Regions from separate parts of the Streptomyces sp. NPDC037410 genome, predicted to be linked through region 2. Evidence: riboswitches for the same ligand, from Rfam matches in the RefSeq annotation. Region 2 holds a riboswitch; each other region holds the start of a gene.
The links. A riboswitch is a leader RNA that binds a small molecule or an ion and turns the genes downstream of it on or off. The one in region 2 is predicted to bind cobalamin.
Positions count from the first base shown of each region.

Region 1 (7,139 bases), on a different contig from region 2:
CCGGACGACCTCGACCCGCTGCTCCGGGTCCCGCGAGGCGGCCACCTCGACGGTGAGCCCGAACCGGTCGAGCAGCTGGGGGCGTAGCTCGCCCTCCTCGGGGTTCATGGTCCCGACGAGGAGGAAACGGGCGGCGTGCCGCACGGAGACGCCTTCGCGCTCGACGTGGGAGGCGCCCATGGCGGCGGCGTCGAGCAGATGGTCGATCAGGTGATCGCTCAGCAGGTTGACCTCGTCGACGTAGAGGATCCCCCGGTGGGCGGCGGCGAGCAGCCCCGGCTCGAAGGCCTTCACTCCGTCGGCGAGCGCCTTCTCGATGTCGAGCGCGCCGACGAGCCGGTCCTCGGAGGCTCCGACGGGCAGCTCGACCATCCGGGCGGGACGGGAGGTGCCGGGCGCGTCGCCGTGCGGCCCGTCCGGGCAGCCCGGGTCGGGGGAGGCGGGGTCACAGCTGAACCGGCAGCCCGCGACCACCGGGACCTCCGGCAGCAGCTCGGCGAGCGCGCGGACGGCAGTGGACTTCGCGGTGCCCTTCTCGCCCCGCACGAGCACCCCGCCCACAGCCGGGCTGACGGCGTTGAGCAGCAGCGCGAGCCGCAGATCGTCCATGCCGACGACGGCGGTGAACGGATAGCGGGTACTCATCGGGTGATCGCTCCTTCGCTTCGGGTGTCTGCGGGTCCTGGGGTCCTCACGGCGCACCCGGCGGCACGAACGGCAGCCCCTCCGGAGCGCCCCGCTCGATCAGCCGCAGCAGCGCGTCCGTGTCCGCGTGTTCCTCGATCAGGTCACCGAGCCGGTCGAGCTGCTCCTCGCGCAGCGCGCCGAACGACGTGTCAGGCGCCGGTACGAACCGGCGTCCCGCCGCCGCCGCGACCTCCCGCAGGAACGCGCGGCGGAAGCCGTCGCTCTCCAGCGAGCCGTGCCAGTGGGTGCCCCACACGGAGCCGACCCGGCAGCCGTCCAGGAACGGCTCCCCGCCGTCCACGGACGCCACACCGTGGTGGATCTCGTACCCCTCGACCCGTTCGCCGAGCGCCTCGCCGACGGGCCGGGCGAGGGTCTTCTCGACCCCGAACCGGATGCGTACGGGCAGCAGCCCGAGCCCGTCGACGACGCCGGCCTTCGACTCGACCTCGTCCTCGATGCGCTCGCCCAGGACCTGGAAGCCGCCGCAGATGCCGAGCACCGGCCGGCCCTCGGCGGCGCGCCGGACGAGGGCGTCCGCGAGTCCCCGCTCGCGCAGCCAGGCGAGGGCCTTGACCGTGCCGCGCGTGCCCGGCACGACCACGAGGTCCGCGTCGGCCAGCTCCTCCGGTCGGTCCACGAACCGCACGATCACGCCCGGCTCCGCCGCCAGCGCGTCCACGTCGGTGAAGTTCGACATCAGCGGGACGGCGCAGACCGCGACCCGCAGCACGTCCGCGCCGACCGGCGGCGCGACGACCGACTCGCGGACCGTGCCCCGCAGGGAGACCCTCCCCCAAGTTCTCGGCTTCGCTCGAACAGGGGGGACCCCCATGCCGTCCTCCTCGTCGATGCCGAGCCCGTGCGCGTACGGCAGGACGCCGAAGGTCCGGCGGCCGGTGAGGCCGTGCAGCATGTCGAGGCCCGGTTCCAGAAGGGTCACGTCGCCGCGGAACTTGTTGACCAGGTAGCCCGCCACGAGCGACTGGTCCTCGGGCGAGAGCAGCGCCGTGGTCCCGAAGAACTGGGCGAAGACCCCACCCCGGTCGATGTCCCCTACGACGACCACGGGCAGCTTCGCGGCCCGCGCGATGCCCATGTTCACGATGTCCGTGCGCCGCAGGTTGATCTCGGCCGGGCTGCCCGCCCCCTCGCAGATCACGGCGTCATACGTGCCCCGCAGCTCCTCCAGGCACGCCAGGACCGGCTCGAAGAGTTCCTTCTGCCGTCCTCCGTGGTAGCCGCGGGCGCTCAGCTCGCCGACCGGCTTGCCCATGAGGACGACCTGGCTGGAGCGGTCGCTGCCGGGCTTGAGCAGCACCGGGTTCATGAGCGCGGTCGGCTCCACCCGCGCGGCCTGCGCCTGCATGGCCTGCGCCCGGCCGATCTCGGCGCCCTCCCTCGTGACGAAGGAGTTCAGGGACATGTTCTGTCCCTTGAACGGCGCGACCTTGACGCCCTGCCGGACCAGCCACCGGCAGATGCCGGCCGTGACGACGCTCTTGCCCGCGTCGGACGTGGTCCCGGCGACGAGCAGCCCCCCACCCCTCATGCGTTCCTCCGCTTCAGCGCGCTCGCGATCATGCGGCCGCCCACGCAGACGGCCAGGGTCAGTCCGGTGACCCGGCGGGACAGCCGGACCGCGCGGTCGATGTCGGCGACCTCGACGGGCCGCCCCTCCCCGTTGAGGACGGGCCGGTGCTCGACCCGCCCGGCGTACGAGAGGGTCCCGCCGAGCCGTACGCCGAGGGCGCCCGCGAAGGAGGCCTCGACGGGCCCCGCGTTGGGGCTCGGGTGCTTTCCGGCGTCCGCCCGCCAGGCCCGTACGGCTCCGCGCGGGTCGCCGCCGGCGGCGGTCGCGAGCAGGGCGGTCAGCCGGGCCCCGGGCCAGCCGGCCACGTCGTCGAGGCGGGCCGAGGCCCAGCCGTACCGCCGGTAGCGGGGGGACTTGTGGCCGACCATCGCGTCGAGGGTGTTCACCGCGCGGAAGCCGACCAGGCCCGGCACGCCCGCGACCGCTCCCCAGAAGAGGGCGCCCACGACCGCGTCGGAGGTGTTCTCGGCGACGGACTCGACGACCGCGCGGGCCATCGCCGGACCGTCGAGGGACTGCGGGTCGCGCCCGCACAGGTGCGGCAGCCGTTCCCTGGCCGTCTCCAGGTCGCCCGCGGCGAGGGCGCCGCCGATCGCCTGGGCCTCGCGCCCCAGGGTCGTACCGCCGACGACGGCCCACACGGCGGCGGCGGTCAGGGCGACGGATCCGGCGCGGCTGCCGCGTACCGTACGGGCGGCGAGGGCGCCGGCCGTGACGGTGGCACCGGCGCAGACGGCGGTGTGCAGGGCGCCCCAGCCGCGGTGGTCGTGCCACAGGGTCCGCTCGACCCGGCCGGCGGCCCGGCCGAAGGCGGCGACGGGGTGTCCGCGGCGGGGGTCGCCGACGAGGCGGTCGACGGCGAGCCCGAGGGCCGCGCCGTACGCGAACACACCGGTGGCTCGGGAAGGTCTCGGCCTGCGGCCGGGCATGGCGCACTGTCCTCACTCAGGGTCCGCGCCCTGGGTCGACGAAACCGGCGGCGAGAGTTCCTGACTTCCGGACCCTTCGGATCCGGTCACAGTGGCGGGACCGCGCCGGATTCGCACCGGACTTCCTCTCCTGCCGCCGTATGGCCCCGGCAGTCCACCACGGCCCGAGAACACCCGTCAACTCACCCTTGACCTGCACCGTGTCACTGTGCGAAGCGCCACAAACACGACGGCCGGGCGGCCCGCACACGAGGTGCGGACCGCCCGGCCGGAGGCGCGGGGGAGACCGTCAGGCGACGATCAGGTAGATGCCGTACGCCACGGCCGCCAGGCACAGGGCGAAGCAGGCGTAGGCGCCGGTGCGGGCCAGGGCGGCGGAGCCTCCCTGGGCGGCGGAGCCTCCCTGGGCGGCGGCCTGCTCCTGCTTGGAGAGGCCGATGACGCCGAGGGTGAAGAGGCCCACGAGGGCGACGGTCGCCACGAGGCTGACTCCGAAGACGGAGCCGAGGGCTACCCAGTCGATCTTCATGCTTGGTTCCAGTTCCTTAGACCGCGGCGGCGGGGGCCGGGGGAGCGGCCGGGTCCGTGGGGACCGGCGCGGGGATGGTGGTCTTCAGGTCCTCGTCCGCGACGGCGGCGACGGTACCGGCCGGCGGCGGGGTGACGGCCGCGATCGCGGTGGTCACGACGCCCTCCGGCTCGGCGTCGGCCTCGTTGACGTTGGTGTGGTCGACCGGCTGGCGGCGGGAGACCAGCCAGATGCCGGCGCAGGAGGCGGCGAGGAAGGCGGCGACGACGTAGACGCCCCAGTCGCCCTGACGGGCGACGTACTCGGCGCCCGCGCCGACCAGGCCGGCGGCCGGAAGGGTCAGGCCCCACGCGACGAACATGCGGGTGGCGGTCGACCAGCGGACGACACCGCCCTTGCGGCCGAGACCCGCGCCCATCACGGCGCCGGAGACGGAGTGCGTGGTGGAGAGGGAGAAGCCCAGGTGGGAGGAGGCCAGGATGACCGTGGCCGCGCTGGTCTGGGCGGCGAAGCCCTGCTGCGGCTGGAGGTCGGTGAGGCCCTTGCCCATGGTGCGGATGATGCGCCAGCCGCCGAGGGCGGTGCCGAGCGCGATCGCCGTACCGGCGGAGACGATGACCCAGACGGGCGGGTTGGAGCCGGGGGCGAGGGTGCCGCCGGCGACCAGGGCGAGGGTGATGATGCCCATCGTCTTCTGGGCGTCGTTGGTGCCGTGGGCGAGGGAGACGAGACCGGCGGAGGCGATCTGGCCGACGCGGTAGCCCTTGGCCGTGTCCTTCTCGGAGGTCTTGGCGCCGATCTTGTACGTCAGCTTCGTGGCGAGCGTCGCGGCGATGCCGGCGACGATCGGCGCGGCGACGGCCGGGATGAGGACCTTGCTGACGACGACCTCGCCGTTGACGCCGCTGACGCCGATCGAGGCGACGGTCGCGCCGATGAGGCCGCCCATCAGGGCGTGGGAGGAGCTGGAGGGCAGTCCGACCAGCCAGGTCACCAGATTCCAGAGGATCGCGCCGACGAGCGCGGCGAGGATCACCTCGGGCTGGATGCCGTCCTCGTTGACCAGTCCTTTGGAGATCGTCTTGGCGACCTCCACGGACAGGAACGCGCCGACGAGGTTCAGCACGGCGGACATGACCACCGCCGTCTTCGGCTTGAGTGCACCGGTCGAGATGGTCGTGGCCATCGCGTTCGCGGTGTCGTGGAAACCGTTCGTGAAATCGAACACGAGAGCTGTCACGACCACAATGGCGAGCAGCAGCGTGATGTGTTCCATTTACCCAGGCAATCGTTCGACGTCAGTGTTTCGTTGAACGTAGGCAACCTGAGTGAACGGAAGATGAACTGGGTCGGGCGACGTGGTGTCCCTAACCGGTGTCAAGAGGTTCCGCTTCTCGCTCCGGGGCGCCCGGTGTCCACGATGCGGTCACCCCGGAACCACGGACATCCCAGTTCTCCCGGGGCACATGCGACCTGTCCCGCTTCCTCCCCCGACATCCCGTTCCGCTCCCTGGACACGACCATCCGCACGGGGGACCCCGCGAAGGAGACCCACGTCACTCCCCGGGGCGACCCCTCCGCTTCCGCCCGGCCGGGTCCGTCCGGTGGCAGCCCCACCCCGCCCTGCCGACACTGGGAGCGTGCGCCCGGCTACAGCGACGGCAGCGGCCGTCACCACACTGATCGGTGTCGGCGCGGCCGTGATCGCGGCCGGCCGGTACGCCAGCGACGTCGCCCTCAAGGCGCCGTCCGGACGACCACTGCCCGGAGACCCGGGACTCACCGTGCACGCCACGGGACCCGAACGGATCACCCTCACCCGCAGCCTCGCCTCCCTGCGCCCCGGCACGTACGGGATGGAGGCACCCGGCCTGCACGCCGTCCTGGGCCCCGTCCTCGACCGCGTCCCGCACTCCGCCGACACCGTCGTCCGCCGCCTCGAACGCGTCGAACTCGGCGTCGTCGCGTCCGGCGCCCGCGTCCGGCTCACCCCCCAGCTCCACCGGGGCACCCCGATCAGCGCCCTCGGGATCGCCCACGAGGACGTCGAGATCCCCGGCGAGCTCGGCCCCCTGCCCGCCTGGCTCGTGGCCGCCCCCCGCACCACCTGGGTGATCGCCCTGCACGGCCTCGGCACCACCCGCGAGCACCCGCTGAACCTCGTCCCCTTCTACAACCGCCGCAAGATCCCCGTCCTCGTCCCCGCCTACCGCGGCGACGAAGGAGCGCCGCCCTCCCCGGACGGCCTCGCCCACCTCGGCGACTCCGAGTGGCGGGACGTCGACGCCGCCATCCGCTACGCCGTCCGCCGCGGCGCCCGGCAGGTCGTCCTGCACGGCTGGGGGACCGGCGCCTCCATGGCCCTGCGCGCCGCCGCGGAATCGGGCGTCCGCGACCGGATCGGCGGCCTCGTCCTCGACTCCCCGGTCCTCGACTGGGAGGCCACCCTCCGCAACCTCGCGGCGGCCCACCACGTCCCCGGACCCCTGCTCCCGCTCGCCGTCCGCGCCGCCCAGGGCAGGACCGGCCCGCACGGCGACCTCCTGCGGACCGTCTCGGAGCCGGGCGCCCTGCGCGTCCCCGCCCTCCTCTTCCACGGCCCCGACGACACCATCGCCCCCTGGGAACCCTCCGTCGAACTCGCCGCCCGGCTGCCCGGCACCGTCAGCCTGCGGACCGTGCGGCAGGCCCCGCACGCCGCCATGTGGAACGCCGACCCGGTCCCCTACGAGGAGGCCCTCCGCCGCTTCCTCACCCCGCTGCTCTGACGGCACTTCTGATTCCGATTGGGCTTTCGGGCCGTCAGCGGGAAGACTGCCCCCGTGACGTCTCGAAAGCCCGATGAACCATTGGCGCGCAACTCCAGACTCCGACTCGTCCGCCCGCGGGCGCTGGCCACCGCCCGACGGGCCGTGACGACCCGGCGCACCCGGCCGGCGCCGCGGCCGCCCGAGGGCACTCCGCCCCGCGCGGAGCTCGCCCGCCAGGCCCGGCACGTCCTCGCCGACGCCGTACGGATCGCCCGCTGGGCCGCCGTCGAGCACGGCGCCGAGGCGCCACCGCGCACCGGCCCCGGCGCCCGACCCGCCCAGGAACGGGCCGCGGCCGCACTGGACCTGACACCCGGCCAGATCCGGGCCGGCTGGGACCGCGCCCGGCTCGCCGGACTCGTCGAACTGCACGGCGACACCGCCCGCCCCGGCTGGCGGCTGCGCGCCTGGGACCGCGACGACTCCGCCGTCCTGCGCGGCTGGGTCGCCCTCTTCGACGCCTGGTCCCTGGTGCACCCGGCCCCCGAGGGGGTCGCCCCGAGCGCCGTCGCCGAGGTCGTCGAGGCCGTCCCGCAGGTGCTCTCGCTGCTCCAGCTCTCCCAGGGCCCGGTCCTCGTCCCGGCCCTCCT
Region 1 covers NZ_JBVJWR010000033.1:56,992-64,130, reverse strand. Annotated here, with positions in the region: gene ACZ7HT_RS35160 (putative cobaltochelatase) at 1-645, opposite strand, end outside; gene ACZ7HT_RS35155 (cobyric acid synthase) at 692-2,239, opposite strand; gene ACZ7HT_RS35150 (cobalamin biosynthesis protein) at 2,236-3,210, opposite strand; cobalamin riboswitch at 3,246-3,384, opposite strand; gene ACZ7HT_RS35145 (hypothetical protein) at 3,500-3,739, opposite strand; gene ACZ7HT_RS35140 (inorganic phosphate transporter) at 3,756-5,015, opposite strand; gene ACZ7HT_RS35135 (alpha/beta hydrolase) at 5,380-6,507, shown strand; gene ACZ7HT_RS35130 (hypothetical protein) at 6,562-7,139, shown strand, end outside.
Region 1: linked by a shared signal. The riboswitch ahead of ACZ7HT_RS35150 (cobalamin biosynthesis protein) and the one ahead of cobN (cobaltochelatase subunit CobN) in region 2 are both predicted to bind cobalamin.

Region 2 (7,139 bases):
GCCCCGGCGGGGCCGGTGCCGACGACGGTGACCTCGCCCGTCTCCCGTACGGGAGGCTCCTGGTCGATACGGGAGGGGAGGACCGCCACCGAGAAGTACGGGACGGAGTCGGGGTCGACGTCCGTCAGCCTCTCCGTGCGCTCGCCCGTCATGAACGCGCGCTCCACGTACCGCGCGTCGTCGAGCCGGCCCGCCCGCTCCAGGGCCCGCTTCACCGTGGGGAACGTGCGGCCCAGCTTCATCACGACCGCCGAGTCGGCGCCCGCGAGGCGGGCCGTCAGCTCGTCCTCCGGCAGGGTGCCGGGGATGATCGTGAGGACCTCCTCCGCCTCGCACAGCGGCTCGCCGAGCCGGGCGGCGGCGGCGCTCACCGAGGTGACGCCGGGGATGACGGTCGTGTCGTAGCGGTCGGCGAGACGCTTGTGCATGTGCTGGTACGAGCCGTAGAACAGCGGGTCGCCCTCGGCGAGGACGGCGACCGTGCGGCCGGCGTCCAGGTGGGCGGCGAGGCGGGCCGAGGCCTCCTCGTAGAAGTCGTCCAGGGCGCCCCGGTAGCCGCCAGGGTGGTCCGTGGTCTCCACCGTGAGCGGGTACATCAGCCGCTCCTCGATGTGGTCCTCGCGGAGGTGCTCGGCGGCGATGGAGCGGGCTATCGAGCGGCCGTGGCGGGCCGAGTGGTACGCGATCACGTCGGCGGACGCGATCGCCTTCACGGCGGCGACCGTCATCAGGTTCGGGTCGCCGGGGCCGAGGCCCACGCCGTAGAGCTTTCCGGGCGTCACGGTGGTCATGCCTGGACCTCCTGGATCTCCGCTTCGTGGGCGAGGGCGTTGAGCGCGGCGGCCGTCATCGCGCTGCCGCCGCGCCGGCCCCGTACGACCAGGTAGTCGAGGCCGAGGGTGTTCTCGGCCAGCGCGTCCTTGGACTCGGCGGCGCCGATGAAACCGACCGGGATGCCGAGGACGGCGGCGGGCTTCCCGGCGCCCTTCGCGATCATCTCCAGGAGGTGGAAGAGGGCGGTCGGCGCGTTGCCGATGGCGACGACGGAGCCTTCGAGGCGGTCCCGCCACAGTTCGAGCGCGGCGGCCGAGCGGGTGGTGCCGAGCTCGGCGGCGAGACCCGGGACGGCCGGGTCGGAGAGGGCGCACAGCACCTCGTTGTCGGCGGGCAGCCGCTTGCGGGTGACCCCGCTGGCCACCATCTGCGCGTCGCAGAGGATGGGCGCGCCGGCCTGGAGGGCGGCGCGGGCGCTCGCGACGACGCCGGGGGAGTACGCGATGTCCTGCACGAGGTCGGTCATGCCGCAGGCGTGGATCATCCGCACCGCCACCTGGGCGACGTCGGCGGGCAGGCCCGCGAGGTCCGCCTCGGCGCGGATCGTGGCAAAGGACCGGCGGTAGATCTCCGTCCCGTCCTTCTCGTAGTCGAACATCCTGGTGCTCTCGCTCATCTCGTCGTGCGGGCCGTGGTCACTGCTTCGGGCAGGGAGGTACGGGGGGTGGGGACGCCGTCCACCAGATAGGTGTCGTCGCCGGTGGCGAGGACGTCGACCCAGGTGCCGTGCGGATGGCCGCAGCGGCGCTCGCACCCGGAGTAGTGGACGGGCAGGCCTCCGCGCCGGACGAGGCCGGCGTCCGTCCGTACGTCCGCGAGGGACTTGGCGCAGCCGGGCCGCCCGGTGCAGGCGCTGACCCCGACCGAGGGCAGGTCGGGCCGGGTGACCAGGCCGTACGTCTCCAGTCCTGGCAGCCGGTCGGCGCCCGCCCCGACGACGACCACGCCACGCCAGGGCGTGCACCGCAGCTCGTCGGCCCCGTCGGCCAGGGCCCGCAGCTGGGCGGCCGTCAGGCGGCCGAGCGGGGCGAGGACGTGCAGGGCGTGCGCGCCGAGCGGGCCGGGTGCGGGCGGCGGGGACGCGGGGAGCGGCGGTGCGGGTACGGGCTCCGCCGTGATCCCGGCCCGCGCGAGGGCCCCGGCCCACTCGGGTACGTGCGTGTCGGGCAGTTCGCGGGGCCGCCAGGCCCCGTTCCCGGCGGCCTCGGCGGCGTCCAGGAACGCGAGGGCCGTGGTGAGGGCGGCCCGGACGGCGTCGGCGGCGGCGAGCCGGAAGACCTCCGGGCCGAGCCGCAGCAGCACCGATCCCTCCGGTCCTGCGATCAAGCTCACATCGCCGCCGAGCCCGGCGACGTCCCCGCGTCCGTCGTCGAGGAGGAACAGGAACCGTCCCGAAAGGGACGCGGCCCGGGGCTCCGCGCACAGCGCCGTGTCCAGTGCGCGCGCCCACAACTGCACGTCCGCGTACCCGAGTCCGTCGAGTCCCGCGCCGGGCGAGGCCACGATGTTGCGGACGCGCTCGTGGGTCGGCGAGGGCAGGAGGCCCGCCCCGGCCAGAAGGCCGGCCAGTTCCGCCCCGCAGCCCTCGCCGAGGCCGCGCAGCTCCGCGTTGCCGCGCGAGGTGATGCTGATCCGCCCGTCGCCGAGGGTCTCGGCGGCCCGGGCCAGGACCTCGGCCTGATGGACCGTCAAGCGTCCGGCGGGCAGGCGCAGTCGGGCCAGGCGACCGTCGTCGGCGGGGTGCAGGCGCAGCGCCCCGGGGCAGGCGTCGCCACGGTCCCGTACGCGAGCTTCGCCCGGTTCGGGCGTCGGGGGCGGGGTGGGCGGCATGGCGGCGAGCATACCCACGGGGAACCGCCCGACCACCGGGTGTGATCCGGCCGACTCTCCGGCACCCTCCGGCCGGTGTGATCCGGCCGACCTCCGGTCTCCGGTGCGGTGTGGTCCGGCTGACCTCCGGTCTCCGGTCCGGTGTGATCGGACCGACCCCCTCGATCCCTGGGGCACGTCGGCGGCACGTTCTAGGATGCAGACCGGCATGGGGTCCCAGGACCCCGGGGAGGAAGCCCGGTGAGAATCCGGCGCGGTCCCGCCACTGTGAGCCCGTACCCGCGAGGGAAGGGTGAGTCAGGAACTCCCGCCGTCCATACGACCACCCGGGGCGCGGACAACCCCGAGGAAGGGCCTGAGCTCGCCATGCTCCTGCTGCTGTCGCACTCCGACACCGACCTGCTCAGCGCCCGCGCGGCCAACGCGGCCGGCGGTCCGGTGGAGTACCGCTTCGCCAACCCCTCCCGCCTGCCCCTCGCCGACCTCCCCGGCCTGCTCGACGGCGCCGACCTGGTCGTCGTCCGGCTCCTCGGCGGCGTCCGCTCCTGGCAGGAGGGCCTCGACGCGATCCGCGCCGCCGGGAAGCCGGTCGTCGTGCTCAGCGGCGAACAGGCCCCCGACGCCCAGCTCATGGAGGCCTCCACCGTCCCCGTCGGCGTCGCCACCGAGGCGCACGCCTATCTGGCGCACGGCGGCCCGGGCAACCTGGAGCAGCTGGCCCGCTTCCTCTCCGACACCGTCCTGCTCACCGGCCACGGCTTCGAGGCCCCGGCCGCCGCCCCCACCTGGGGCCCCCTGGAGCGGACCGTCCGAAACGAGTCCGGCCCGACCATCGCCGTGCTCTACTACCGCGCCCACCACATGAGCGGGAACACCGCCTTCGTCGACGCCCTCTGCGGCGCCGTCGAGGACGCCGGGGCCCGGGCCCTCCCGCTGTACGTGGCGTCCCTGCGGGCCCCCGAGGCCGAGCTGATCTCCGTCCTGCGCGAGGCCGACGCGATCGTCACGACCGTCCTCGCCGCCGGCGGTACGAAGCCGGCCGAGGCGCAGGCCGGAGGCGACGAGGAGGCCTGGGACGCGGGCGCGCTCGCCGCGCTCGACGTGCCGATCCTCCAGGCCCTCTGCCTGACCGGCTCGCGGTCCGCGTGGGAGGAGAACGACGAGGGCCTCTCCCCGCTGGACGCCGCCAGCCAGGTCGCCGTGCCCGAGTTCGACGGCCGGCTCATCACCGTCCCCTTCTCCTTCAAGGAGATCGACGAGGACGGCCTGCCCGCGTACGTCGCCGACGCCGAGCGCGCGGCCCGCGTCGCCGGGATCGCCGTCCGGCACGCCCGGCTCCGCCACATCCCGAACGCCGAGAAGAAGCTGGCGCTCGTCCTCTCCGCGTACCCGACGAAGCACTCCCGCATCGGCAACGCCGTCGGCCTCGACACCCCCGCCTCCGCCGTCGCGCTGCTGCGCCGCCTGATCGCCGAGGGGTACGACTTCGGGCCCGAGGCCGAGCTCCCCGGCCTGGTCTCCGGCGACGGCGACGAGCTGATCTACGCCCTCATCGAGGCCGGCGGCCACGACCAGGACTGGCTGACCGAGGAGCAGCTCGCGAGGAACCCGGTCCGCATCCCGGCCGCCGACTACAAGCGCTGGTACGCCACCCTGCCCGCCGAGCTCCGTGAGCAGGTCGAGGAGCACTGGGGCCCGGCGCCGGGCGAGATGTTCCTCGACCGCTCCCGCAACCCGGAGGGCGACATCGTCCTCGCCGCCCTGCGCCGCGGGAACCTCCTCGTCCTCATCCAGCCGCCGCGCGGCTTCGGCGAGAACCCGATCGCGATCTACCACGACCCCGATCTCCCGCCGTCCCACCACTACCTGGCCGCCTACCGCTGGATCGCCGCCCGCGCGGAGGACGGCGGCTTCGGCGCCGACGCCATGGTCCACCTCGGCAAGCACGGCAACCTGGAGTGGCTGCCCGGCAAGAACGCCGGCCTGTCCGCCGCCTGCGGCCCCGACGCGGCCCTCGGCGACATCCCGCTGATCTACCCGTTCCTCGTCAACGACCCGGGCGAGGGCACCCAGGCCAAGCGCCGCGTCCACGCGACCCTCGTCGACCACCTGGTGCCGCCGATGGCCCGCGCCGACTCGTACGGCGACATCGCGCGCCTGGAGCAGCTCCTCGACGAGTACGCGCAGATCTCCTCGATGGACCCGGCGAAGCTCCCGGCCATCCGCGCCCAGATCTGGACCCTGATCCAGGCCGCCAAGCTCGACCACGACCTCGGCCTGGAGGAGCGCCCGGGGGACGACGGCTTCGACGACTTCCTGCTGCACGTCGACGGCTGGCTGTGCGAGGTCAAGGACGCCCAGATCCGCGACGGCCTGCACGTCCTCGGCGGCGCGCCCTTCGGCGAGGCGCGCGTCAACCTGGTCCTCTCCATCCTCCGCGCCCGCCAGATCTGGGGCGGCACGCAGGCCCTCCCGGGTCTGCGCGAGGCCCTCGGCCTCGACGAGTCGGCCGCGACCCGCACCACCGCCGACGAGGCGGAGGCGAAGGCCCGCGAGCTGGTCGAGGCCATGGAGGCGGCCGACTGGGCGGTGGACGCGATCGACACGGTCGCCGCCGCGTACGGACCCGAGGTCCGCGAGGTGCTGTCCTTCGCCGCCCTCCAGGTCGTGCCGCGGCTCGCCGCCACCACCGACGAGCTGGCCCACGCCGTGCACGCCCTGAACGGCGGCTTCGTCCCGGCCGGCCCGTCCGGCTCCCCGCTCCGGGGCCTCGTCAACGTCCTGCCGACCGGCCGCAACTTCTACTCCGTCGACCCGAAGGCCGTGCCGTCCCGGCTCGCCTGGGAGACCGGCCAGGCGCTCGCCGACTCGCTGCTGACGCGCTACCGCGACGACAACGGCTCGTGGCCGACCTCCGTCGGCCTCTCCCTCTGGGGTACGAGCGCGATGCGCACCGCCGGCGACGACGTCGCCGAGGCGCTCGCCCTGCTCGGCGTCCGCCCGCTGTGGGACGAGGCCTCCCGCCGGGTGAACGGCCTGGAGCCGATCCCGCTCGCCGAACTCGGCCGCCCGCGCGTCGACGTGACGCTGCGCATCTCGGGCTTCTTCCGGGACGCGTTCCCGCACGTCATCGGACTCCTGGACGACGCGGTACGGCTGGTGGCGGGCCTGGAGGACGAGTCCGCCTCGGACAACTACGTCCGTGCGCACGCGCAGGCCGACCTCGCCGAGCACGGCGACGAGCGGCGCGCCACCACCCGCATCTTCGGCTCGCGGCCCGGCACGTACGGCGCGGGCATCCTCCAGCTGATCGACAGCCGCGACTGGCGCACGGACGCCGACCTCGCGGAGGTCTACACGGTCTGGGGCGGCTACGCCTACGGCCGTGGCCTCGAAGGCCGCCCGGCCCGGGAGGAGATGGAGACCGCGTACAAGCGGATCGCGGTCGCCGCGAAGAACACGGACACGCGCGAGCACGACATCGCCGACTCCGACGACTACTTCCAGTACCACGGCGGCATGGTCGCGACCGTCCGCGCGCTCACGGGCACGGCGCCCGAGGCGTACATCGGCGACTCCACCCGCCCGGAGACCGTCCGCACCCGCACGCTGGTCGAGGAGACCTCCCGGGTCTTCCGCGCCCGTGTGGTCAACCCGCGCTGGATCGAGGCGATGCGCCGCCACGGGTACAAGGGCGCGTTCGAACTGGCGGCGACCGTCGACTACCTCTTCGGGTACGACGCCACGACCGGTGTCGTCGCCGACTGGATGTACGACAAGCTCACCCAGGAGTACGTCCTCGACGAGACGAACCAGGCCTTCCTCAAGGAGGCCAACCCCTGGGCCCTGCACGGCATCGCGGAACGCCTCCTGGAGGCGGAGTCACGCGGCCTCTGGGAAAAGCCGGACCCGGAAACGCTGGCGGCGCTCCGCCGGGTCTTCCTGGAGACGGAGGGCGACTTGGAGGGCGACGACTAACGCCGGGCGGGGCGGTGCCCACCCCCGTGTGGGCAATCGTCCCGCTGGGGCGGGACGGGTGGGCACACGGGACGGCGCCCTCTAGCGGCGCCTCCGCGTTCCGGGCCCTGACCCGCACCACGAGTGCGCCGAACCGGTGGTGACCGTCCAGGCGCGGAAGCCTAGGCCCGGCAAGGGGCGCCGTCCGTTGTGCCCACCCTCCCCCAAGCTCTCGGCTTCGCTCGAGCAGGGGGGACCCCCATCGCCCCAGCGGAACGATTGCCCACAACGGCACGTGCGGGTAGGTCCAGGTGGGCGCCCTGGAAGGCGGTGCGGAGGCGGCGGTCGTGGGTGACCACGATCAGCGTGCCAAGGTACGACGCCAGCGCCGCGGACACGTCCTCCACAAGCCCCGGCGCCAGATGGTTCGCCGGCTCGTCGAGGAGGAGCAGGTCGGCCGGCGAGGTCACCAACCGGGCCAGTTCCAGCTTCCGGCGCTGGCCGGTAGAAAGCAGCCG
Region 2 covers NZ_JBVJWR010000004.1:224,157-231,295, forward strand. Annotated here, with positions in the region: gene cobJ (precorrin-3B C(17)-methyltransferase) at 1-791, opposite strand, end outside; gene ACZ7HT_RS08610 (precorrin-8X methylmutase) at 788-1,432, opposite strand; gene ACZ7HT_RS08615 (cobalamin biosynthesis protein CobG) at 1,447-2,676, opposite strand; cobalamin riboswitch at 2,852-2,990, shown strand; gene cobN (cobaltochelatase subunit CobN) at 3,031-6,642, shown strand; gene ACZ7HT_RS08625 (ATP-binding cassette domain-containing protein) at 6,804-7,139, opposite strand, start outside.

Region 3 (7,139 bases), on a different contig from region 2:
GACTGATCGCCTGCGCTCACGAGAAAGGGCCCCGCTCCTCACCAGGAGCGGGGCCCTTTCTCGTACCGGCTAGAAGTCCTCGTCGAGGTCCACCGAGCCCTCGACCGCCACCTGGTAGGCGGACGGGCGGCGCTCGAAGAAGTTCGTGAGCTCCTGGACGCCCTGGAGCTCCATGAAGGAGAAGGGGTTCTCCGAGCCGAACACCGGGGCGAAGCCGAGGCGCTGGAGGCGCTGGTCGGCGACGCACTGGAGGTACTCGCGCATCGACTCCGTGTTCATGCCCGGCAGGCCGTCGCCGCACAGGTCCTGGCCGAACTGCAGCTCCGCCTCGACGGCTTCCTTCAGCATGTCCGTGACCTGCTGCTGCAGCGCCTCGTCGAAGAGCTCCGGCTCCTCCTTGCGGACGGTGTCCACGACCTCGAAGGCGAAGTTCATGTGCATCGTCTCGTCCCGGAACACCCAGTTGGTGCCCGTCGCCAGGCCGTGGAGGAGGCCGCGGGAGCGGAACCAGTAGACGTAGGCGAAGGCGCCGTAGAAGAACAGGCCCTCGATGCACGCGGCGAAGCAGATCAGGTTCAGCAGGAAGCGGCGGCGGTCGGCGGCCGTCTCCAGCTTCTCGATCTTCTCGACCGAGTCCATCCACTTGAAGCAGAACTGCACCTTCTCGCGGATGGAGGGGATGTTCTCGACGGCGGCGAACGCGGCGGCGCGGTCGTCCGGGTCGGGCAGGTAGGTGTCCAGGAGCGTCAGGTAGAACTGGACGTGGACGGCCTCCTCGAAGAGCTGGCGCGACAGGTACAGGCGCGCCTCCGGGGAGTTGATGTGCTTGTACAGCGTCAGGACCAGGTTGTTCGCCACGATCGAGTCGCCCGTCGCGAAGAACGCGACCAGACGGCCGATCATGTGCTGCTCACCGGGGGTGAGCTTGGCGAGGTCGGCGACGTCCGAGTGGAGGTCGACCTCCTCGACCGTCCAGGTGTTCTTGATGGCGTCCCGGTAGCGCTCGTAGAAGTCCGGGTAGCGCATGGGGCGGAGCGTGAGCTCGAAGCCCGGGTCCAGGAGGTTCTTCTTCTCGGTCATCACTGGCAGGCCTCGCAGGACTCGGGGTTCTCAAGGGAGCAGGCGATCGCGTCCGCGTCGGGGGCCGCCTGCTGGACGGGGATCGGGGCGGCGGCCTGGGCGGCGCGGGCGATCCGGGTCGCCGGGCGGGAGCGCAGGTAGTACGTCGTCTTCAGGCCCTGCTTCCAGGCGTACGCGTACATCGACGACAGCTTGCCGATCGTCGGCGTCTCCATGAACAGGTTCAGGGACTGGCTCTGGTCGAGGAACGGGGTCCGCGCCGCCGCCATGTCGATGAGGCCGCGCTGCGGGATCTCCCAGGCCGTGCGGTACAGCTCGCGCACCTCGTCCGGGACCCAGGTGAAGCCGGCCACCGAGCCGTTGGAGTCGCGCAGCGCCTCGCGGGTCTGCGCGTCCCACACGCCGAGCTTCTTCAGCTCGTCGACGAGGTACGAGTTGACCTGGAGGAACTCTCCGGACAGCGTCTCGCGCTTGAACAGGTTGGAGACCTGCGGCTCGATGCACTCGTAGACGCCCGCGATCGAGGCGATCGTCGCGGTCGGCGCGATGGCGAGGAGGAGGCTGTTGCGCATGCCGACCGCGGCGATCCGCTCGCGCAGCGCGGCCCAGCGCTCCGGCCAGTTCAGCTCGACGCCGAAGTGGTCCGGGTGCAGGACGCCCTGGGCGGTGCGGGTCTCGGCCCAGGCCGGCAACGGGCCGCTGCGCTCGGCGAGGTCGGCGGAGGCCTCGTACGCGGCGAGCATGATCCGCTCGGCGATACGGGTGGACAGCGCGCGCGCCTCGGGGGAGTCGAACGGCAGCTTCAGCTGGAAGAAGACGTCCTGGAGGCCCATCGCGCCCAGGCCCACCGGACGCCACTTGGAGTTGGAGCGGCCGGCCTGCTCGGTCGGGTAGAAGTTGATGTCGACGACCCGGTCGAGGAAGGTGACGGCCGTGCGGACGGTCGCGTCGAGCCGGTCCCAGTCGAGGTCCGAACCGACCACGAAGGCACCCAGGTTGACCGAGCCGAGGTTGCACACCGCGGTCTCGTCGTCGTTGGTGACCTCGATGATCTCGGTGCACAGGTTCGAGGAGTGCACCACGCGACCGGGCAGGGCGGTCTGGTTCGCGGTCCGGTTGGAGGCGTCCTTGAAGGTCATCCAGCCGTTGCCGGTCTGGGCCAGGGTCCGCATCATCCGGCCGTACAGGTCGCGGGCCGGCATCGTCTTGCGGGCCAGGCCCGCCGCCTCGGCCTTGAGGTAGGCGGCGTCGAACTCCTCGCCGTACAGGTCGACGAGCTCGGGCACGTCCGACGGCGAGAACAGCGACCAGTCGGCGTCGGCGTTGACCCGGCGCATGAACTCGTCCGGGATCCAGTGCGCCAGGTTCAGGTTGTGCGTACGGCGCTGGTCCTCGCCCGTGTTGTCGCGGAGCTCCAGGAACTCCTCGATGTCCGCGTGCCAGGTCTCCAGGTAGACCGCGGCGGCGCCCTTGCGGCGGCCGCCCTGGTTCACGGCGGCGACGGAGGCGTCGAGCGTCTTCAGGAACGGGACGATGCCGTTGGAGTGGCCGTTGGTGCCGCGGATCAGCGAACCGCGGGCGCGGATCCGGGAGTACGACAGGCCGATGCCGCCCGCGTGCTTCGAGAGGCGCGCGACCTGGTGGTAGCGGTCGTAGATGGAGTCCAGCTCGTCCTGCGGGGAGTCGAGCAGGTAGCAGGACGACATCTGCGGGTGGCGGGTGCCGGAGTTGAAGAGCGTGGGGGAGGACGGCAGGTAGTCCAGGCGGCTCATCAGGCCGTACAGCGCGCTCACTTCGTCCAGGGCGCGGACGCTGTCGTCCTCGGCGAGGCCGGCGGCGACGCGCAGCATGAAGTGCTGCGGCGTCTCGACCACCTTGCGGGTGATCGGGTGGCGGAGCAGGTAGCGCGAGTAGAGGGTGCGCAGACCGAAGTAGCCGAAGCGGTCGTCGCCGGCCGGGTCGATCGTCGCGTCGAGGCGCTCGGCGTGCAGGGCGACGAACTCGGCGGTGCGGTCGGCGATGAGGCCCTCGCGGTGGCCGACGGCGACGGAGGCCGAGAAGGACACGGCGCCCTGGCCGGCCGCCTCGTCGGCGATGGTGATGGTGAGGAGCCTGGCCGCGAGCCGGGAGTACGCCGGGTCGTCGGCGATCAGGCCGGCGGCCGCCTCGGTGGCAAGCTCGCGCAGCTCCGCCTCGTCCGACGTGGCGCTGCGGCCGCGGAGGGCGGCGGCGGCGACCTTGCCGGGGTCGGTGTCCGGGAGGTCGGCGGTGAGATCGGTCAGGGTCCGCAGGAGTACGGTCCCGGGTCCGTCGGTCTCGATCGCTGCGGCCGGATCGGCGGGCGCGATGGTCACGTGGAGGCTCTCTCTCGCTCGGCGGGGCCGCGGGCGGGGGAGGCGGGCAGGCGGGCACCCGTACGCGCGGGCGCGCCGCGTCCACCGGCCCACTCCGCGAGGCCCGGACGTCTGTGGCACCCGGAACGGAAGGACCGGGCGCGCTGTCGGCAGGTCCTCGGACTCACTCCGTACGAAGTGCGAAACCACACGAAGTACACCGTTGCGGGACAGTTCCGGATTCGCGCCGGATTCCCCTGCGTCGACAGCGAGGACGAGCATACATGTGGGGGGCGCCGCTCGTGGCACCCCCCACATGTTGTGTCGGCACCACGAGCGCCCACGCGAAGGGGGCCCGGGATTTCCGGGCCCCCTCGTGCACGCGTCCGTGGGTCAGTGCGCTCCGGCGCCGACCTTCTGCGGGTCGCGGGCACCCGCGTCGCCCGCGTCCGCCGTGTAGTCCTCGGGGGAGGTCTCGTCGACGCCCTCGGGGGCCTTGACGGCCTTGAGGACGAAGGTCAGGGCGACCGTGACGAGGACGTTGAGGACGAAGGCGGTGAGGCCGATGTAGCCGATCTCGCCGATGCCGGGGATCTCGGCGGCCGAACCGCCGAAGTGCTTCTGCGTCGGGCTGGCCACGCCGTACGCGGCGGCCGTGCCGTAGACCATGCCGACGGCCCAGCCGGCGAGCAGCGCCCAGCGGTGGAACCAGCGGGTGAACAGACCGCCGACGAGCGCCGGGAAGGTCTGGAGGATCCAGATGCCGCCGAGCAGCTGGAAGTTGATGGCGACCGTCTTGTCCATGGTGAGGACGAAGATGAGCGCGCCGACCTTCACCAGGAGGGACACCAGCTTGGAGACCTTGGTCTCCTGGGCCGGGGTGGCGTCCTTCTTGATGAAGTCCTTGTAGATGTTCCTCGTGAAGAGGTTGGCCGCGGCGATCGACATGATCGCGGCGGGGACGAGCGCGCCGATGCCGATCGCGGCGAACGCGACGCCCGCGAACCAGTCCGGGAACATGTTCTCGAACAGCTGCGGGATGGCGAGCTGGCCGTTGGTCACCTTCACGCCGGCGGCGATGGCCATGAAGCCGAGCAGCGCGAGCAGGCCCAGCATCAGCGAGTACAGCGGCAGGATGGTGGTGTTGCGGCGGATGACCTCACGACTCCGGGACGACAGCGTCGCCGTGATGGAGTGCGGGTACATGAAGAGCGCGAGCGCCGAGCCGAGCGCCAGCGTCGCGTACGTCCACTGGCCCGCCTCGCCGGGCACGAGCGCGCCCTTCGGCTTGCCGGTGGCCGGGTTGATCGTCTTGTACGCCTCGGCCGCCCTGCCGAAGATCTCGTCGAAGCCGCCCAGCTTGATCGGGATGTAGATGATCGCCACCGCGATGACGATGTAGATCAGGGTGTCCTTGACGAAGGCGATGAGCGCCGGGGCGCGCAGGCCGGAGGAGTACGTGTAGGCCGCGAGGACACCGAAGGCGATGAGCAGCGGCAGGTCCTTGACGAACCAGTTGGTGTTCTCGCCGCCGCCGACACCCATCACGTCCAGGACGGCCTGGATGCCGACGAGCTGGAGCGCGATGTACGGCATGGTGGCGAGGATGCCGGTGATCGCGACCGCGAGCGACAGGCCCTTGGAGCCGAAGCGGCCGCGCACGAAGTCGGAGGTGGTGACGTATCCGTGCTTGTGCGAGACCGACCAGAGGCGCGGCAGGAAGGTGAAGATCAGCGGGTACACCAGGATCGTGTACGGGACGGCGAAGAAGCCGGACGCGCCCGCCGCGTAGATGGCCGCGGGGACGGCGACGAAGGTGTACGCCGTGTAGAGGTCGCCGCCGAGCAGGAACCAGGTGATCCAGGTGCCGAACGACCGGCCGCCCAGGCCCCATTCGTCGAGGCTGTTCTCGTTCTCGGCCTTGCGCCAGCGCGCGGCCAGGAAGCCCATGACCGTGACGGCCAGGAAGAAGAAGACGAAGACGCCGAGCGCCACGCCGTTCACGCCGTCCTTCATCGCGCGTCACCTCCCTTGCGGGCGCGCTGGTCCAGCTGCCACAGCTTGTACGCGACCATGGTGAGCACCGTGGAGATCAGCACCCAGAGCATCTGGTACCAGTAGAAGAAGGGGATGCCCGCGAAGAGCGGTTCTACCTTCGCGTAGGAGCTCACCCAGAGCATGGCCACGAACGGGGCGAACAGACAGAGGGCGATCACCACTCTGAGCGGGGTGACGACCGATTGTTTCCCTTGTGTCGCTTGTGACATGGAGATCCCGTCCACTTTGCCGATGATCTGATGATGCCGAGGAAATCTAGGGGACCGTCGTCGTTCTCGGAACCCCCGTCCGTATCACGGATCTGTTCCCCGGACGGTTCAGTGCCATCCCTCTGGTGGAAACGAGGAAGGGCCGCATGGAAAACGCGAACGGCCGCAGGGAAACGCGCAACGGCCGCACCCCCCGCCGGGGTGCGGCCGTTCATGTCGTACGGGAAGGGGCTCAGCCGTTGGGGCGCTTCAGGCGCGCCACGAACTTGTACCGGTCGCCTCGGTAGACGGACCGTACCCACTCCACCGGCTCGCCCTGGGCGTCCAGCGAGTGGCGGGAGAGCATCAGCATCGGCAGGCCGACGTCCGTGCCGAGCAGCCCGGCCTCGCGCGGGGTGGCGAGGGAGGTCTCGATGGTCTCCTCGGCCTCGGCGAGGTGCACGTCGTAGACCTCGGCGAGCGCCGTGTACAGCGAGGTGTACTTCACGAGCGAGCGGCGCAGCGCGGGGAAGCGCTTCGCCGACAGGTGGGTGGTCTCGATGGCCATCGGCTCGCCGCTCGCCAGGCGCAGGCGCTCGATGCGGAGCACCCGGCCGCCGGCCGAGATGTCGAGCAGCCCGGCGAGGGTGTCGTCGGCCGTGACGTACCCGATGTCGAGGAGCTGTGAGGTGGGCTCAAGACCCTGGGCCCGCATGTCCTCCGTGTAGGAGGTGAGCTGCAGGGCCTGCGAGACCTTGGGCTTGGCCACGAACGTGCCCTTGCCCTGGATGCGCTCCAGACGGCCCTCGACGACCAGCTCCTGGAGCGCCTGGCGCACGGTGGTGCGCGAGGTGTCGAACTCGGCGGCGAGCGTGCGCTCCGGCGGGACCGGCGTGCCGGGCGGCAGGGTCTCCGTCATGTCGAGCAAGTGTCGCTTGAGCCGGTAGTACTTGGGCACGCGTGCGGTGCGGGTGGGTGCCCCGCCCTCTGTCTCCGTACCGCCCGCGTCCGTGGCCATGGCCTGCCTTCCCGACTCCTGTGCTGCTGCCGTCACCGGCTCCTCCGTCTGTCGCGGCTCACATGGTGGCACGGACCGGTCACGGGTCGTCGCCCTCCCTCAGGTGTCGGTCCGATAACGGACGCGACTGCCCTTCTTATACACCCTTGACACCCCTAAAGGTCTAGGCCAAGCTCCGGGTACTGGTCTAAACCATTAAAGACCAGGTCCCAGCCCCACGAGCATTACCTGACGTGTGTCTTCGCGCGGTGGGCAGGGGTTGCAGGCATCCCTGAGGAGGGTGGCGTGAAGCGCAAGCTCATCGCGGCGATCGGCGTCGCGGGCATGATGGTCTCCATTGCTGCGTGTGGTTCCGACAGCGGCAGTGACAAGGGCAAGGACGGCGGCAAGGCCGCCGGGGGCGACAAGACCCTGACCGTCTGGGTCATGGACGGTTCCGCGCCGGACGCCTGGATGGCCGAG
Region 3 covers NZ_JBVJWR010000013.1:33,806-40,944, forward strand. Annotated here, with positions in the region: gene def (peptide deformylase) at 1-6, shown strand, start outside; gene ACZ7HT_RS22110 (ribonucleotide-diphosphate reductase subunit beta) at 70-1,080, opposite strand; gene ACZ7HT_RS22115 (ribonucleoside-diphosphate reductase subunit alpha) at 1,080-3,434, opposite strand; cobalamin riboswitch at 3,566-3,695, opposite strand; gene mctP (monocarboxylate uptake permease MctP) at 3,807-5,429, opposite strand; gene ACZ7HT_RS22125 (DUF3311 domain-containing protein) at 5,426-5,680, opposite strand; gene ACZ7HT_RS22130 (GntR family transcriptional regulator) at 5,913-6,677, opposite strand; gene ACZ7HT_RS22135 (extracellular solute-binding protein) at 6,963-7,139, shown strand, end outside.
Region 3: linked by a shared signal. The riboswitch ahead of ACZ7HT_RS22115 (ribonucleoside-diphosphate reductase subunit alpha) and the one ahead of cobN (cobaltochelatase subunit CobN) in region 2 are both predicted to bind cobalamin.